DNA from 3 places in the Variovorax frigidus genome. Region 2 is predicted to be linked to each of the others. Evidence: riboswitches for the same ligand, from Rfam matches in the RefSeq annotation. Region 2 holds a riboswitch; each other region holds the start of a gene.
The links. Region 2 has a riboswitch for glycine ahead of ACSFBC_RS09815 (D-amino acid dehydrogenase). Riboswitches for the same ligand answer to the same signal wherever they lie in the genome.
Positions count from the first base shown of each region.

Region 1: linked by a shared signal. The riboswitch ahead of gcvT (glycine cleavage system aminomethyltransferase GcvT) and the one ahead of ACSFBC_RS09815 (D-amino acid dehydrogenase) in region 2 are both predicted to bind glycine.
Region 3: linked by a shared signal. The riboswitch ahead of ACSFBC_RS21760 (FAD-dependent oxidoreductase) and the one ahead of ACSFBC_RS09815 (D-amino acid dehydrogenase) in region 2 are both predicted to bind glycine.

Region 1 is NZ_JBPJZF010000004.1:388,115-393,620, reverse strand. It holds gene gcvP (aminomethyl-transferring glycine dehydrogenase) at 1-640, opposite strand, end outside; gene gcvH (glycine cleavage system protein GcvH) at 682-1,053, opposite strand; gene gcvT (glycine cleavage system aminomethyltransferase GcvT) at 1,117-2,289, opposite strand; glycine riboswitch at 2,337-2,449, opposite strand; glycine riboswitch at 2,470-2,544, opposite strand; gene ACSFBC_RS14115 (hypothetical protein) at 2,584-3,096, opposite strand; gene ACSFBC_RS14110 (MFS transporter) at 3,183-4,373, opposite strand; gene ACSFBC_RS14105 (AraC family transcriptional regulator) at 4,500-5,276, shown strand; gene ACSFBC_RS14100 (TRAP transporter large permease) at 5,264-5,506, opposite strand, start outside.
Region 2 is NZ_JBPJZF010000003.1:93,141-98,646, reverse strand. It holds gene ACSFBC_RS09825 (FAD-binding oxidoreductase) at 1-318, opposite strand, end outside; gene ACSFBC_RS09820 (MFS transporter) at 352-1,677, opposite strand; gene ACSFBC_RS09815 (D-amino acid dehydrogenase) at 1,821-3,137, opposite strand; glycine riboswitch at 3,193-3,302, opposite strand; partial or broken gene ACSFBC_RS09810 (HU family DNA-binding protein) at 3,616-4,005, opposite strand; gene ACSFBC_RS09805 (L-serine ammonia-lyase) at 4,303-5,506, opposite strand, start outside.
Region 3 is NZ_JBPJZF010000007.1:223,151-228,656, reverse strand. It holds gene ACSFBC_RS21770 (PhaM family polyhydroxyalkanoate granule multifunctional regulatory protein) at 1-258, shown strand, start outside; gene ACSFBC_RS21765 (FIST signal transduction protein) at 298-1,563, shown strand; gene ACSFBC_RS21760 (FAD-dependent oxidoreductase) at 1,577-2,800, opposite strand; glycine riboswitch at 2,878-2,984, opposite strand; gene ACSFBC_RS21755 (helix-turn-helix domain-containing protein) at 3,178-3,912, opposite strand; gene ACSFBC_RS21750 (hypothetical protein) at 4,013-4,852, shown strand; gene ACSFBC_RS21745 (MFS transporter) at 4,864-5,506, shown strand, end outside.

The sequences.
Region 1 (5,506 bases), on a different contig from region 2:
CCATCAGGTGCGGCAGGGTTTCGGAGGCGGTGCTGACCTTGATCTCGATGCCCAGCGGCGCCGCGCGCGTGCGCAGCACCTCGATGGTCTGCGGATGGCAGTCGCCCGCCACCAGGAAGATGTTGCTTTTGCTCTTGACGCTGCGTTTGGCGAGCGTCATGGCCTCGGCCGCCGCGGTGGCCTCGTCGAGCATCGAGGCGTTGGCGATCGCCATGCCGGTCAGGTCGCAGACCATGGTCTGGAAGTTGACCAGCGCCTCCATGCGGCCCTGCGAGATCTCGGCCTGGTAGGGCGTGTAGGCGGTGTACCAGGCCGGGTTCTCGAGGACGTTGCGCAGGATCACGCCGGGCGTGTGCGTGCCGTAGTAGCCCTGGCCGATGAAGTTGCGCGCCACCTTGTTCTTCGCCGCCATCTTCTTCAGTTCGGCCAGCGCATCGGCCTCGCTCACCGCGGGCGGCAGCTGCATCGGCTTCGAGCGGCGGATGGCCGCGGGCACGATGCCGTCGATCAGCGCCTGGCGCGTGGCCGAGCCGATGACCGGCAGCATGCGCGCCTCGTCCGCCGCTTCGATGCCGATGTGGCGGGCGATGAACTCGTCGGCGGTGTCAAGTTCGTGCAGGGTGGGGAAGGTGGTCGACATGGCGGTGAAGAAAAGACGGGGACGAAGAAGCAGAAGCGGGATCAGCTTTCGGAAGCGAACTTGTCGTAGTCGGCCGCTTCGAGCAGCGCATCGAGCTGCGCGGGCTCGCTCAGCTTGACCTTGAAGAACCAGCCGCTGGCCAGCGGGTCGCTGTTGGCCAGCGAGGGGTCGGCACGCAGCGCCTCGTTGACTTCGACGATCTCGCCCGACACGGGCATGAACACGTCGGCCGCGGCCTTGACCGACTCGACGACGCCGGCGACTTCGCCCTGCGCGAAGGTCTTGCCGACTTCGGGCAGGTCGACGAAGACCACGTCGCCCAGCGCGTCCTGCGCGTGCACGGTGATGCCGACGGTGGCGGCATCGCCTTCGGCCGCGACCCATTCGTGGTCCTTGGTGTACTTGATGCTCATGGTGAAGAAACTCCTCGTGGAAAAAATGTTCAGGGGTGCAGAGCCTAGCCGGCGCCGCGGGGTTCAGCCGCGGTAGTAATGCGTCGGAACGAAGGGCAGGGTCGAGACCTCCATCGGCACCGGCTTGCCGCGCACGAGGGCCTGCACGCGCGTGCCGGGTTCGGCGAAGGCGGTGGCGACATAGCCCATGGCGATGCAGCGGTCGGCCGTGGGGCCGAGCAGGCCGCTGGTGACGGTGCCGATGGCGTGGCCTTCGAAGGACTGCAGCAGCGTGCCGTCGCGCACCGGGATGCGTTCGAGCGCGACCAGGCCCACGCGCTTGCGCTTCAGGGTGTCGTGGTCGGTGTGGCCTGCGGCGCCGGTCGTCGCGGCGGCCAGCTGGGCCAGGACCTTGTCGGCGCCCGGGAAGCCGCCCGCGCGCGCACCGCCTGTGCGGCGCACCTTCTGGATCGCCCAGTTGAGCGAGGCCTCGACCGGCGTGGTCGTGGTGTCGATGTCGTTGCCGTAGAGGCACAGGCCGGCCTCGAGTCGCAGCGAGTTGCGCGCGCCCAGGCCGATGGGCTGGACCTCGGGCTGGGCCAGCAGCAGGCGGGCCAGCGCATCGGCGTCTTTCGCGGCCACCGAGATCTCGAAGCCGTCCTCGCCGGTGTAGCCGCTGCGCGTGACGAAGGCCGGAATGCCGCCGATCTGCACCGCGCCGCCGGTCATGAACACGAAGCGCTCGATGCCCGGCGACAGCCGTGCCAGCGTGGCCGCGGCCTGCGGGCCCTGCAACGCGAGCAGCGCGTGGTCGGGCAGAGGCTGCACTTCGCAGCGCGCGCCGATCTGCTGCCGGATGTGGGCGATGTCGGCCACCTTGCAGGCGCCGTTGACGATCACGAACAGCGAATCGTGGCCTTCGTTGAAGAACATCAGGTCGTCGAGGATGCCGCCCTCGTCGTTCAGCAGCAGGCCGTAGCGCTGCTTGCCGGGTGCCAGGTCGACGACGTCGACGGGCATCAGGGTCTCGAAGGCGGCCGCGGCGTCGGGGCCGACCAGGCGCAACTGGCCCATGTGCGAGATGTCGAACAGGCCGGCGGCGGTGCGCGTGTGTTTGTGTTCGGCCATCAGGCCGGTGGGGTACTGCACCGGCATCGAATAGCCGGCGAAGGGCACCATGCGGGCGCCGAGTTCGACGTGCAGGTCGTGCAGCGGGGTCTGGAGAAGTTCGGTAGCGGGGGCGGAAGAAGTCACCAGGCGGCACTCCAAAGGGGCAGTCGAAATCCATGGCTGCAATGCCACGGGCCACCCCTGCTGTCCGCTTTACCTGAGAGATTCGCCCCACGATCGGGGGTTGCTCCTTCGGTGGGCCGCTGCGTCGTTTCCGGTACGGCGGCCTCTCTCCAGCAAGGAAACGCCGGTGGTCACCGGCGCCTCGTCAGTCCTTTTGCCTGAGCGTTCGGGAATCCCCTGCGCCTTCGGCGGCCCCGTCGCGCGGGGCTCTCTCCTGACCCCGCAAGTGTAGTGGATCGCCGGGAGCAGGGCGGCGCGTCAGTGAACGATTTCAACGAGCGGCAGCAGCCGGTCGATGCGCTCGCGCAGCGCGTCGGCACGTTCCGGGCCGGCGCTTTTCTCGACCTCGGCGAGCATCAGCGCGGCGATCTCCAGCATCGGCTCGCGCTCGCGGGCTTCGCGCAGCGCATTGCGGATCTGCTGCGCGAGCCCCGGGTCGCGGCGCACGAACATGCGTTCGCAGATGTCGAACAGGAACATGCGCGTGGTGGCCAGCGAGCGCTTGCCGTCGAAGGTGTCGGCGGCCGTGCCGAGCGGCAGCGGCACGGCGGTCGGCGCCGCCGAGACGGTGCCCGCTGCCTCCAGATAGCCCCGCTGCATCAGCGTCTGGATCGCCTGCGCGGCTTCGTCCCGGTTGGCGAACAGCGGGCTGAAGTCGCTCAGCGAGCGCCGGCCGTCGGCCATGAGCAGCAGCGCACGCTCGCGCTGGCTCAGCGTGCGACGCCCGCCATGCAGTTCGTCGCGCGCCTTGTCGGTCTTGGAGGGAAACATGGCAACCACAGCCTTCGGGGATCGAGGGCCGGAGCATGGCGCAGCGCGATGACATCCTCATGATTTTTCGGTGACAGCCAAAGGGTTCAGGCCGCGGCCGCTTCCACCGCCGGGACCATCGGCTGCATCGACCGGTTGCGCATCCGCAAGGCCAGCACCGTTGCGACGCACAGCACGCCCAGCACCACCGTCAGCGTGACGCCGAGTCCGCGTGCGTCCGACAGCATGCCGAACAGCGGCGACACCAGTCCGCCGACCGACAGCGCCAGCCCCAGCGTGATGCCGCTGGCCGTGGCGGGATTGCGCGGCAGGTAGTCCTGCGCCAGCGTGACCTGCGCCGCGAAGGGCAGGAACATGCACAGGCCGAGCAGCGCCGTGCAGGCCATGGCCCAGCCCGCGCTGGGCGCGAGCACCAGGCCGGCCAGCGCAGGCAGGGCGAGCAGGTAGCCGGTGCGGATCGTGCCCATGCGGCCGATGCGGTCGCCCAGCCAGCCACCGAGCAGCGTGCCGACGGCGCCTGCGGCGGTGAAAGCCGTCAAGGCGGCTGCGCCCTGGAAGCTCGTGCCGTGCAGGTCGCGCGTGATGCGCAGCGACAGCATCGACAGCACCGTGACGTAGGGAATCGACCAGCCGACGATGGTGGCCACCAGCAGGCCGAAGGCGCGCCAGTCGTTGTGCGGCTTGAGCACTTCGCTGCGGGTCTGGCGCGCGGCGGCTGCGGTGGCCGCCGAGGCGGCGCCGCGGCCGGCGTTGGCGACCAGCCACACCACCCCCATCGCCAGCGCCGGCAAGCCCAGCAGGTAGCTGCGCGACAGGCCGCCGCCGCCGACCACCGTGGCGGCCAGCACCGGCGCGAACGAGGCGCCGATGGTGCCGCCCACCGAGAACACGCTCATCGCCTTCTGCGACGCGCCGCCGGCCGCGCGTGCGGCCACGGTGGCGGGCGGGTGGTAGGCCGCGATGCCCAGGCCGCACAGCGCGATCGCGATCCAGGTCAGCAGGTAGTCGTGGCTGATGCCCGCCAGCACCACGCCCAGCGCCGCCACCAGGAAGCCCGTGGGCACCAGCCAGCTGCGGGGATGGCGGTCGGCGTACAGGCCGAACAGCGGCTGCACCACGCTCGACAGGCCGGTGGCGGCCAGCATCAGGCCGGCGGCCGCGGTGTAGCTGTAGCCCCGTTCCAGCACCATGAAGGGCAGCAGGGCGGGCACGAGGCCCTGGTAGAGGTCATTGACGGCATGGGTGCCGGTGAGCAGCCCGAGTCGGCGCTTGTTCATTCGATCGCTTCTTTCATGTGTGCCTGGAGGAAAAAGGCATCGTAGGAAGCGATGGAAGGATCATCTCGCTATGAATCGGCAAGAATCGTCGCGAAATGGACAAAGAATGACAAACCGATCCCGCCGCTGAATTTGCGGCCCGAAGAGGGCGAGTCGACCCCGCGCGCCGTCGCGGTGCTGGCGACCGACCCCGAGGGCGATGCCTTCATTCCGCCGCACACGCATCGGCGCGGCCAGCTGATCCACGCGATTTCGGGCGTGATGATCGTGAGCGCCGCCGCCGGCAGCTGGGTGGTGCCGACGGGGCGCGGCGTGTGGGTGCCGGGCGGCATGGAACACCAGATCCGGATGGCGGGCGCGGTGCGCATGCGCACCGTCTTCGTCGAACCCGGCATGCGGGCGGACCTGGGCCGCCAATGCCGCGTGATCCAGGTCGGCGAGCTGCTTCGTGCGCTGATCGTCACGGCCGCCTCGCTGCCGCTGGACTACGCGCCGGGCGGCCGCGACGAGCGCGTGATGGAGCTGATGCTCGACGAGATCGAGGCCGCGCCCGTGCTGTCGCTGCATGTGCCGATGCCGCGCCATGCGCGCCTGGCCGCGCTGTGCGAAGCGCTGGTGCGCGACCCGTCGCTGCCCGCCGCGCTCGACGACTGGGCGCAGCGGCTGCACATGAACCCCCGCACGCTGGCACGGCTGTTCCAGCGCGAGACGGGCATGAATTTCGGCGCCTGGTGCCGTCAGGCGCGGCTGCTGCTGAGCTTGCCGAAACTGGCGGCCGGCGCGTCGATCCTGGAGGTGGCGCTGTCGCACGGCTACGAGAGCCCCAGCGCGTTCACGGCGATGTTCCGGCGCACGCTCGGCGTGCCGCCGAGCGTGTACCTGCGCCGCGACTACCTGGCGTAGACCAGGTCGCGCAGGGCCAGCGAGACCCAGGGCACGTAGGTGATCACCATCAGGCAGGCGAGGATCACCAGCACGAACGGAATCAGGTGCTTCACGATGCGGTCGAGCGAGATGCGCGCCACCGTGCAGGCCGCGAACAGGTTCACGCCGAAGGGCGGCGTGATCATGCCGAGGGCCAGGTTGACCACCATGATCAGCCCGAAGTGCACCGGGTCGATGCCGAAGTGCAC
Region 2 (5,506 bases):
GATGCAGACGCCGCCTTCGACGGCCAGCAGGTGGCCCTCGATCGACGAGCCGACGCCGAAGGCGATCAGCGGCACGCGTTCGGCCGCGCAGGCGCGCACCACGAAGGCGGCCTCTTCGGTGCTGTGCACGTAGACCACCGCATCGGGCGGCACCGGCAGGTAGGCCGACTCGTCGCTGCCATGCTGCAGCAGCACCGAAGCGCCGGTGGAGAAACGCGCGCCGAAATGCGCCTGCAGTTGCGCGGTCAGCGCGGGCGAAGGTGAGCGGCGCGGGGCATGCAGCGGCGCGCCCGCTGCGGTGTTCGCGTGGGGGGACATGGGGGCTCCTGTCAAAAAAGGGCGTACCGCCGCTCAGCGGTTGCCGCGGGACGCAGCCGTGGGCTTGGCCAACACCAGCACCAGCACGGCCCCGAGCACCAGCAGCCCGGCCAGCATGTGCAGGCCCGAGTCGGTGCTCTTCGTGATGTCCTTGATCACGCCGATCAGGAAGGGCGCGGCAAAGCCCGAGAGGTTGCCGAAGGAATTGATGAAGGCGATGCCGGCCGCCGCGGCCGCGCCGCCCAGGAAGCTGGTCGGCAGGCCCCAGAACACCGGCAGCGTGGCCATGATGCCCATGGTCGCGATGGTCAGGCCCGCCATGGCCCAGACCGCGTTGCCGTGCATGGCCACGCTCAGCACCAGGCCGAGCGCGCCCACCACCGCGGCGACGGCCGAGTGCCATCGGTGTTCGAGCCGCTTGTCGGCGCTGCGGGCCACCAGGTACATCGCGACCACGCCGAAGGACCAGGGGATCGCGCTCAAGAGGCCGATGTCGAGCGCGCTCTTCACGCCGATCGACTTGATGATGCTGGGCAGCCAGAACGAGATGCCGTAGAGCCCCGCCGTGAAGGTGAAGTACACCAGCGCCAGCAGCCACACGCGGCCGTTGGTCAGCACGCTGAGCACCTTGGCCTCGGACTTCCCGCTGCCGTCGGCCGCGATGTCGCGCGCGATCAGTTCGCGCTCGGCCGGCTCGAGCCATCGCGCGTCCTTCACGCGGTCGTCGAGGTAGCGCCAGACCAGGAAGCCCATGGCGACCGTCGGCAGGCCCTGCAGCAGGAACAGCCACTGCCAGCCCTGCCAGCCGTTGACGCCGGCCATGCTCTGCAGGATCCAGCCCGAGAACGGCCCGCCGAGGATGCCCGCGAAGGGAATGGCGGCCAGGAACAGCGAGGTCGCCTTGCCGCGGCGCGCCGCCGGGTACCAGTAGGTGAGGTACAGGATGATGCCGGGGAAGAAGCCCGCCTCGGCCGCGCCCAGGAAGAAGCGGACCAGGTAGAAGGACATGGGCGTCGTCACGAACATCGTGCCGGCCGACAGCAGGCCCCAGGTCACCATGATCCGCGCGATCCAGCGCTTGGCGCCGACCTTGTGCAGGATCACGTTGCTCGGCACCTCGAACAGGAAGTAGCCGATGAAGAAGATGCCCGCGCCCAGGCCGTAGACGGCTTCGCTGAACTGCAGCGCGTCCTGCATCTGCAACTTGGCGAAGCCCACGTTGACACGGTCGAGGTAGGCGACGATGTAGCAGACGAAGAGCAGCGGGATCAGCCGCCAGCTGACTTTTCGGTAGACCGCGTCCGCGGCGAGGGAGGCGCCGGCGCCCGACGAAGGGCGCGGCATGGCAGAGGTGTTCATGGAGAAGGTCCCGGGTGACAGCCGGGCATGTTCTCACGCCCGGCGATGCGCGAATCGTCGCGCGCGCACCGCCGCCCGCCGCAGCGGGTTAACGCGGAAAATTCATACCGATGGGCGAAGCGCGCATCTCGCGCCGAGATGGCTCAGGCCGCGCGGCCGCGCCGATCCGGCGCCAGCACGGTCGAGACGACGGCCCGCGCGGGGGTCGGCCCGCAGAAGGCGAAGTCGACCTCGGGCCGCCGGCCCGACATCAGTTCGGCCAGCGCGCGGCCCGAACCGCAGCCGTGCGTCCAGCCCAGCGTGCCGTGGCCGGTGTTGAGGAACAGGCCCTGCACCTTGCTGCGGCCGATGTAGGGCACGTTGCCTGGCGTCGCCGGACGCAGGCCGGCCCAGTAGCTCGCGAGCTCGGGCCGGCTCACGCCCGGGAAGATGTCGAGCGTGCGGCGCACGATGGCTTCGCAACGCACCGGGTTCAGCGACAGGTCGTAGCCGTTGAGCTCGGCCGTGCCCGCGATGCGCAGCCGATCGCCGAAGCGCGAGAAGACCAGCTTGTGCTCGTCGTCGGTCAGGCTCACGCTGGGCGCCTTGTCGGCATCGAGGATGGGCAGCGTCGCCGAGTAACCCTTGGCCGGATAGATGTCGAGCGACACACCCGCGCCGCGCGCGAGCGGGGCGCTGAAGCTGCCCAGCGCGAGCACGTAGGCATCGCCCTGCACCACCTCGTACATGCCGCTCTCGCTCGCGATCTCCACTCCGCGCATCGCACCGCCTTCGGTGCGCAGCCGCTGGACGCGCACGCCGTAACGGAACTGCACGCCCTGCTCGGCCGCCTTCTGCGCGAGGCCGGTGGTGAACTTGTGCACGTCGCCCGATTCGTCGGCGCTGGTGTAGGTGGCGCCGGCCAGCCGCGGGCGGATCGCGGCCATGGCGGGGTCGATGCGCACCACCTCGTCGGCATCGATCACCTGCCGCTCGCAGCCCAGCTCGCGCATGATGCGCGCCGGCTCGAGCGCCAGATCGAACTCCTTCTGGCTGGTATAGAAGTGCAGGATGCCCTTGGTCAGGTGGTCGTAGGCGATGCCGGTGTCGCGGCGCAGCTGCTGCAGGCTGTCGCGGCTGTAGGTGCCCAGGTTGAGCAGTTGCACCATGTTGCGGGTCGAGCGCTTCGCGCCGCATTCGGCGAGGAACTTGAGGCCCCAGCGCCATTGCGCGGGGTCGGCGCGCAGGCGGAACAGCAGTGGCGCATCTTCCCGGCCCAGCCACTTGAGCAGCTTGAACGGCGCCGAGGGGTTGGCCCAGGGTTCGGCATGGCTCACCGAGATCTGGCCGCCGTTGCCGAAGCTGGTCTCGCGCGCGGCACCGACATTGCGCTCGAGCACGGTCACTTCATGGCCGGCCTGCCGCAGGTACCATGCGGTGGCGACGCCGATCACGCCGGCGCCCATCACGATCACTTTCATCATCATCTCCAGTTCGAAAACGCAAAAGAAAAAGGGCCGGCGACCAGAATTGGTCGTCGGCCCCACTGTCCTTTTGCCTGAGAGATTCACCGCGTCCTGCGACGCGGTTTGCACCTTCGGCGGCGGCTCGGCATGACGCCGGCAGCACTCTCCAGTTTGATGATGAATCCAGTACGGGACCTGAGCGTTTCGGGGATGCGCCTTCGGTAGAACGACCCCTGGGGGTCGTTGCTTCTCCTGGAAGGCTTGCATTATCCCGCCATTGCACGAAGGCTGGCAACTCCGCGGCTTCACACCGCGATCGGTGGGCCCAAAGAAAACGGCCCCGAAGGGCCGTCGTCCATCATGCTGCGAACAGCAATTACTTCTTGGCGGCAGCCTTCTTGGCCGGTGCCTTGGCGGGGGCCGCTGCGGCCTTTGCCGGAGCCTTCGCAGGTGCGGCAGCCTTCGCCGAAGCCTTGGCAGGTGCCTTGGCAGGAGCGGCAGCAGCCTTCTTCGCGGGTGCGGCAGCGGGCTTGGCAGCCACGGCAGCCTTCTTGGCGGGTGCAGCAGCCGGCTTTGCAGCGACCTTGTCGGCCTTGCGCTTGGCAGCCTTGGGGTCGATGGCGGCCTTGAAGGCAGCGCCCGGAACGAACTTCGGCACCTTCTGGGCGGCGATCTTGATCTTCGTGCCGGCTTGCGGGTTGAAGCCCGAACGTGCAGCGCGTGCGACTTGCTTGAAGGTGCCGAAGCCCACGATCTGGACCGGGTCGCCCTTCTTGACCGCGGCGACGATGGCACCGGTGATGGTCTCCAGGATGCGGGCCGCTTCGGCCTTGCTGGTGTTGTGGGCGGTGGCGATTTTCTCGACGAGTTCGATACGGTTCACTGAATTTTCCTAAGATGAGTTGGCCGTTTCTCTCAACGGCCGCAAGGCCTGATACGGCTGCAATGCGGCGCGGAGTGTAGCCGGAGCCGCAACAGTGCCGCGGAAATCGCCCTCCGGGCACCCTTCTGCGCGCACCGGATTTGAGCCCTCTTCAGACACCCGATAGCCCGGCGACCCCTCTGGAAAGTACCCTCGCGCAGCCATGAACCCAAATCGCCCGGTGCTGCCTTCTCTGTCGAGACAACGCGTGCGCATCGGCCCCCGCTTCAGTCCCTTGCGCGAATGCAGACCGCAGCTTCAGCATTCCACGATGTTCACGGCCAGCCCGCCGCGCGAGGTTTCCTTGTACTTGGTCATCATGTCGGCGCCGGTCTCGCGCATGGTCTTGATCACCTGGTCGAGGCTCACGTGGTGCACGCCGTCGCCGTAGAGCGCCATGCGCGCCGCGTTGATGGCCTTGACCGAGGCCACGGCGTTGCGCTCGATGCAGGGGATCTGCACCAGCCCGCCCACCGGGTCGCAGGTCAGGCCCAGGTGGTGCTCCATGCCGATCTCGGCCGCGTTCTCCACCTGCTCGGGGCTGCCGCCCAGCACCGCGCACAACCCGGCCGCGGCCATCGAGCAGGCCACGCCGACCTCGCCCTGGCAGCCCACCTCGGCGCCGGAGATCGAAGCGTTCTCCTTGTAGAGCAGGCCGATGGCCGCGGCGGTCAACAGGAAGTCGACGACCCCGCGCTCGCTGGCGCCGGGCACGAAGCGCATGTAGTAGTGCAGGACCGCGGGCACGATGCCGGCCGCGCCGTTGGTGGGTGCCGTGACCACACGGCCGCCCGCGGCGTTCTCCTCGTTGACGGCCAGGGCGAAGACGTTGACCCAGTCGATCACCGTGAGCGGGTCCACCATGGCCGCGCGGAAGTCCCCGAGCCGCCGCGTCAACGCCGCGGCCCGGCGCCGGACGCGGAACGGCCCGGGCAGCACGCCGTCGGTGCGGCAGCCGCGCTCGACGCAGGCCTGCATCACCTGCCAGATCCGCAGCAGGCCCGCATCGGTCTCTTCGTCGGTCCGCCAATGCCGTTCGTTGCGCCGCATGACGTCGCCGATGCTGCAGCCGTGCTGCGTGGTCAGGCCCAGCAGATCGGCACCGCTGTGAAAGGGCCATTCGAGGATCTCGGTGTCCGGCGCGATCAGCTTCTGCCGCGAACCGTCGCCGGCCACGGTCTCGCTCACGACGAATCCGCCGCCCACGGAGTAGTAGGTCTTCTCCAGCAACCTGCCGCCGTCGCCATCGAAGGCCGTGAATCGCATGCCGTTGGGATGGAAAGGCAGTGCCTTGAGGCTGTAGAGCAACAGGTCGGCCTTCTCGTCCAGAGCGATGGTGTGAACGCCGGCCAAGTGCAACGACTTGCGGCCACGGATGTCGGCCAACAGGGCCGGCACCGCATCCACGTCGACGGTGTCGGGCTCGTGGCCGGCCAGGCCCAGCAGCACGGCCACGTCGGTA
Region 3 (5,506 bases), on a different contig from region 2:
GCCACCGACGAGAAAGCATCCGCGGCGCCAGGCGTGGTCGATCCGCTGCAGTGGTGGAACGCGCTGACGCAGCAATTCCAGCAGATCGCCAGCACCGCGATGCAGGAGGCGGCCCACGCCAAGATGCCGGGCGCGACACCGACACAGCCGCACGCAGCGAAGCCGGCGACCAGGAAGGCGCCCGCCCGCAAGACCGCCCCGCGCAAGGCCGCGGCCAAACCTCCCGCCGCAGCCGCGCCCCGGCGCGCGCGCGGCTGAATCCCTTCTTTTCTCTCTCCAGGACCCCGGACCGCGCGCATGAAGCTTTTTCCCACCGGCCACGCCACCCATCCGCAATGGCGGATGGCGGCAGGCCTCGCGCTCGCGCAGTTGCGCGCGCAGATGGCGCTGCCCGACTACGCCGCCGCCCCCACGCTGGGCCTGCTCTACATCACCGACCACTATGCGGCCGAGGCGCAGGACATCCTCGACCACCTCGGGGCCGAATTGCCCGAAATCACCGACTGGTCGGGCACCGTGGGCTTCGGCGTCGCGGCCAACAATGCCGAGTACTTCGACGAACCGGCGCTGAGCGTGATGCTGTGCGCGCTGCCCAGCGACCAGTACCGCGTGTTCTCCGGCGTGGCGCCGCTGGGCAGTTCGGAGATGAGCGGCTTCGAGGCGCACACGGCGCTGGTGCATGCCGACCCGGGCACGCCGGAACTGGCCGAGCTGGTCGGCGAGATGGCCGGGCGCACCGACACCGGCTACCTCTTCGGCGGCCTGTCGTCGGGGCGCCGCGGGGCGCTGCAGTTCGCACTGGGCGGCAACGGCAACATCCGCGGCCACGGCGCGGCCCGCGGCGTGTTCTCGGGCGGCATGTCCGGCGTGGTGTTCAGCGAAGGCGTGCGGCTGGTGTCGCGCGTCACGCAGGGCTGCGAGCCGGTGTCGCGCGAGCGCGAGATCACCGAGGTCGACGGCAACCTGCTGCTTCAGCTCGACGGCGAGCCCGCGCTCGACGTGCTGCTGAACGACCTGCAGATCTCGCTCGAGGCGCCGCAGGAGGCGATCGAGGTGGTGCGCGCCACGCTGGTCGGGCTGGTCGACGCCGGCAGTGACGGCATCCGCCGCACCGGCGACCTCGGCGCCGACGTGCTGGTGCGCCACATCATCGGCCTCGACCCGACGCGCCGCGGCATCGCGATCGCCGACACGGCCGAGGCCGGCATGCGCATGAGCTTCTGCCGGCGCAGCCCTCAGGCCGCGCGTGCCGACCTGATGCGCATCTGCGCCGAGATCCGCGAAGAGCTCGAGCCCGAGGAGCAGACGCTGGCCACGGCCCGCGCGGTCGCGGCCGGCGAGGCCGAGGCCGCGCCGCATCCGGCGCGCCGCATCGCGGGCGCGGTGTATGTGAGCTGTTCGGGGCGCGGCGGCGCGCATTTCGGTGCGCCAGGCGCGGAGATGCAGATCGTGCGGCATGCGCTGGGCGATGTGCCGCTGACCGGCTTCTTCGCCGCCGGCGAGATCGCCCGGCACCACGTGTACGGCTACACCGGCGTGTTGACGGTGTTCGTCGCCGACTGAGCCCGCCCGGGGCTCAGCCCTTGGCGAAGGCGAATTCGACCTCGGGCAAAAGCCCGCTCACGATGCGTGCGATCGACTTGCCCGCGCCGCAGGTGTTGACCCAGCCCTGCGCGCCAGGGGCCGTGTTGAGAAACAGGTTGCGCAGCGGCGTGCGGCCGATCAGCGGCATGCCGCTGGCGCTGCGCGCGTGCAGCGTGCTGGAGAACTCGGCGCGCGAAGGGTCGACCACGCCCGGCAGCAGGGTCTCGACCCGCGCCAGCATGCGCGCGAAGTGCGCCGAGTCGGGGAGATCCTGCGCGTCGGTGGCGAGGCGAACCATGCAGCACACGCGCAGCCGTTCGCCCTCCGGGGTCTCGATGCGCCGGATGCGCAGGCGGCCTTGCCGGTCGTTGAGCATTACCTGCGGCGCCCGTGCCATGTCCTGGATCGGCACCACCATGACGTACTCGCGCATCCGCCGCAGCGGCATGGCGATGCCCAGCGCCCGCGCGTGGGGGACGCTGCCCGTGCCCAGCGCCAGCACGTACGCATCGGCGCGCAGCCTGCTGTGCTCGCCGTCGGCATTGGCCAGTTCCACCTGATCGATGCGGCCCTCGTGCGCATGCAGCTTGATCACCGAGTGGTTCATCAGGAAGCGCACGCCGGCGGCGCGGCACATGAAGGCGAGGCTGGCCGCGAACGCCGCCGGGTCGCGCGAGATGTCTTCGTGGGTGTACGCAGCGCCGGCGAGCTGGCCGTGCAGATGATCGAGCGAGGGTTCGATGCCGATGGCCTGATCGGGCGACAGCAGCTGCAGCGAGCAGCCCAGCGCCTGCAGCCGGCCCACGTTGTGCGTGAGAGCCTCGAAGGCCTTGGCATCGGTGTAGACGCGCATCCATCCGGCGCTGCGCAGGTCCTGCGACACGCCGGCTTCCTTGCGCAGCTCGTGCACCGTCTGCCGGCTGTAGGTGGCGAGGCGCACCATGTGCTCCAGGCGCGCGGCCGGCCGGTGGCGCACACCGGTCAGGTAGCCGGACACGCGGCGCAGACGGCGGCGCAGGCCGTCGATTGCCGTGCCGCACAGGCTGCGCGCGGGCGGCGGCGCCGGCGGCGCGCGCAGGGGGGCGCTGGCCATGCCGCGGGCCTTGGCGGCAGGTGCCGCATGACGGTCGATCACCGTGACCTCATGGCCGAGCTGCTGGAGGTAATAAGCCGAGGCGACGCCGAGAAGACCGCCGCCTAGAACGATCACGCGCATGGTCCGATTCCTTGTGGGAAGGCACAAACGGCGGACCGCCGCACTTCGCAGTGCGGGCCAGGTCCGGGGTTCAGGTTGCCGCTCCCTCTGTCCTGGGTACCTGAGAGATTCGCCCGCTGCGCCTTGCAACGGGTTTGCTCCTTCGGTGCATCGCGCGGGGCGATGGCTCTTCAGACGGCGAATCGAAATGAGGCAGTCGTCGAACCGGCTGGGCGGTTCACCTCGGCGTTCATGGGAGTTTGCGCGTGCGGTGGGGCCGGAGACCCTCTTTTCTGCAGAAATAGGAGTTTACCCGTCTTGACAAAATAAATAAATCTGCATTCGATATAGGTCGAATATGAATCGAAACATGCGGCATCGGCGCCACATGCCGATTTTCAATTGCGGCGCAGGCGGGTGAAGGCCTCGAATTCCCAGTTGCGCATGCCCAGCAGCAAGGTGTAGCCCTCCCGGTCGTCGGGCGAAAGCTTCTGATCGGTCTGGTGCTGCTGGGCGAAATCCTGCGCCACGCGTTGCAGCCGTTCGAGGAAGGACGGCGCCAGCGCCCGGCTGATCGAGCCATGCACCAGCAGCAGTCCCTCTGCCGGCCCGTCGAAGCCGCCGCTGTAGTAGTCGAGCACGACGTTGTCCCGGAAGAAGTTCATCACCGGCCCGTGCGGGCGCCAGCGGAAGGTCTTGGCCAGCTTGAGCCGGTAACGGTTGAGCGGCCGCAGCTCGATGATGCCGATGCGGTCGAGCTGGGCGAAGCAGGTGATGCATTCGGCCTCGCTCAGGCGGTAGGCGCCGACGATCTGCTCCAGCGTCCACTGGCTCAGCACGCTGATGGCGACCAGGATCAGCTTCTTGTCCCGCACCACCGCCTTTTCCTGTTCGAGCGTGAGTTCGCGCAGCAGCGGCTGGGCGTCGGCCACACGCCGCGCGAGCTCGGCAAAATCCATCTTGAGGGCGCGGCAGATCGCATCGACCCGGCTCAGCGGCATGTCGGACTTGGCCAGCATGCGCTTCACGCTGGACTCCGCCATGCCCAGCGACCGGGCCAGATCGGCATAGGTCATGCGGGCGTTCTTCAGTTCGTTCTTCAGGGCCTGAACCAGATCGACAGTGGTGCTCATGGGTGAGAGGGTATTACAGGACGATACCGAATGGGCTCGATCGATGAACCGTATCGATTTTCGATGCCAGGAAAACACCGCAGACGCCTAGATTCGAGCCATGAACCGATCTTTTCGCCGCTTCTTCCCCGCGCTCGACGGCCGCGAACGTGCGCTGCTGGCCGTGCTGCTGCTGGGCGTGCTCGTGGCCGCTCTCGGGCCGGCGCTGCCGGACCCGATGGCGGGCGCCGGCTTTGCCGACGGCCGCCACTGGCTGGGCCTGCCCCATGCGATGGACGTGCTGAGCAACCTGCCGTTCGCGCTGCTGGGTCTCTGGGGCCTGGTCCGGCTGCACCGCCTCCAGGCCTCGCCGGCTGGCGAGGCCGGCCCGCGGCGTTGTGCGCAACTCTTCTTCGCGGGCCTGGTCTTCACCGCCGCCGGCTCGGCCTTCTATCACCTGCATCCCGATGCCTTGCGGCTCACGGCCGACCGCCTCGGCATGGCCGTCGCGTTTGCCGGCATGGTCGGGCTGGCGGTCGGCGAGCGCGTCGGCCGGCGTGCCGGTTGGCCGGCGGCCTGCGCCATGCTCGTGGCCGGCGGGTGGGCGCTGGCGGTCTGCCACCTGCGCGGCGACGTGCTGCCCTGGGCCGTGCTGCAGTTCGGCGGCATGTTGCTGGTGCTCGGCCTGGCGCTGCTGCGGCCGGTGCCGGGCGCGCTCGGCCTCCGGCTCGGGCTGGTCATCTGCTGCTACGGGTTGGCCAAATTGCTGGAGCTCGGCGACGAGGTGATCTACCAGGCCACCGGCCAATGGGTGTCGGGCCACAGCCTCAAGCACCTCGCGGCGGCCTGCGCCGCATGGCCGGCCTTGCAGATGCTTCATGCATGGCGGCAGGCCCCTGCGGCACAATCCACGCGCAGCCGCCCTGACGGCCTGAGGAGCCCGACAGGGACATTCGAATGACAGCACCCGCCATGGCATCCGACGCCCACGCCAACCAGTTCGCCCTGCTCAAGCAGCGGCGCTTCGCACCCTTCTTCTGGACGCAGTTCGCGGGCGCGGCCAACGACAACCTGTTCAAGTTCGCCTTCACCGTGATGGTGACCTACCAGCTGCAACTGAGCTGGATGCCGCCGGCCATGGCGGGCCTTGTGATCGGCGCGCTGTTCATCCTGCCCTTCCTGCTGTTCTCGGCCACGGCCGGCCAGCTCACCGACAAGTACGACAAGACGAAGATCATCCGCTTCGTGAAGAACCTCGAGATCGCGATCATGGTGATTGCGGCCTGGGGCTTCTTCCGCGCCGATGCGGTGCTGCTGCTGGCCTGCGTGTTTCTCATGGGGCTGCACTCCACGCTCTTCGGCCCGGTCAAGTTCGCCTACCTGCCGCAGGTGCTGGCGGCGCGCGAGCTCACTGGCGGCAACGGCATGGTCGAGATGGGCACCTTCGTGGCCATCCTGCTGGGCCAGGTGGCGGGCGGCCTGCTGGTGGCGCTGCCCCAGATCGGCCACACGAGCGTGGCCGTGGCCTGCGTGCTGCTGGCGCTGGTCGGCCGCGGCGTCGCACAGGCGATCCCGACGGCGCCGGCCACCGACCCGCAGCTGGTCGTCAACTGGA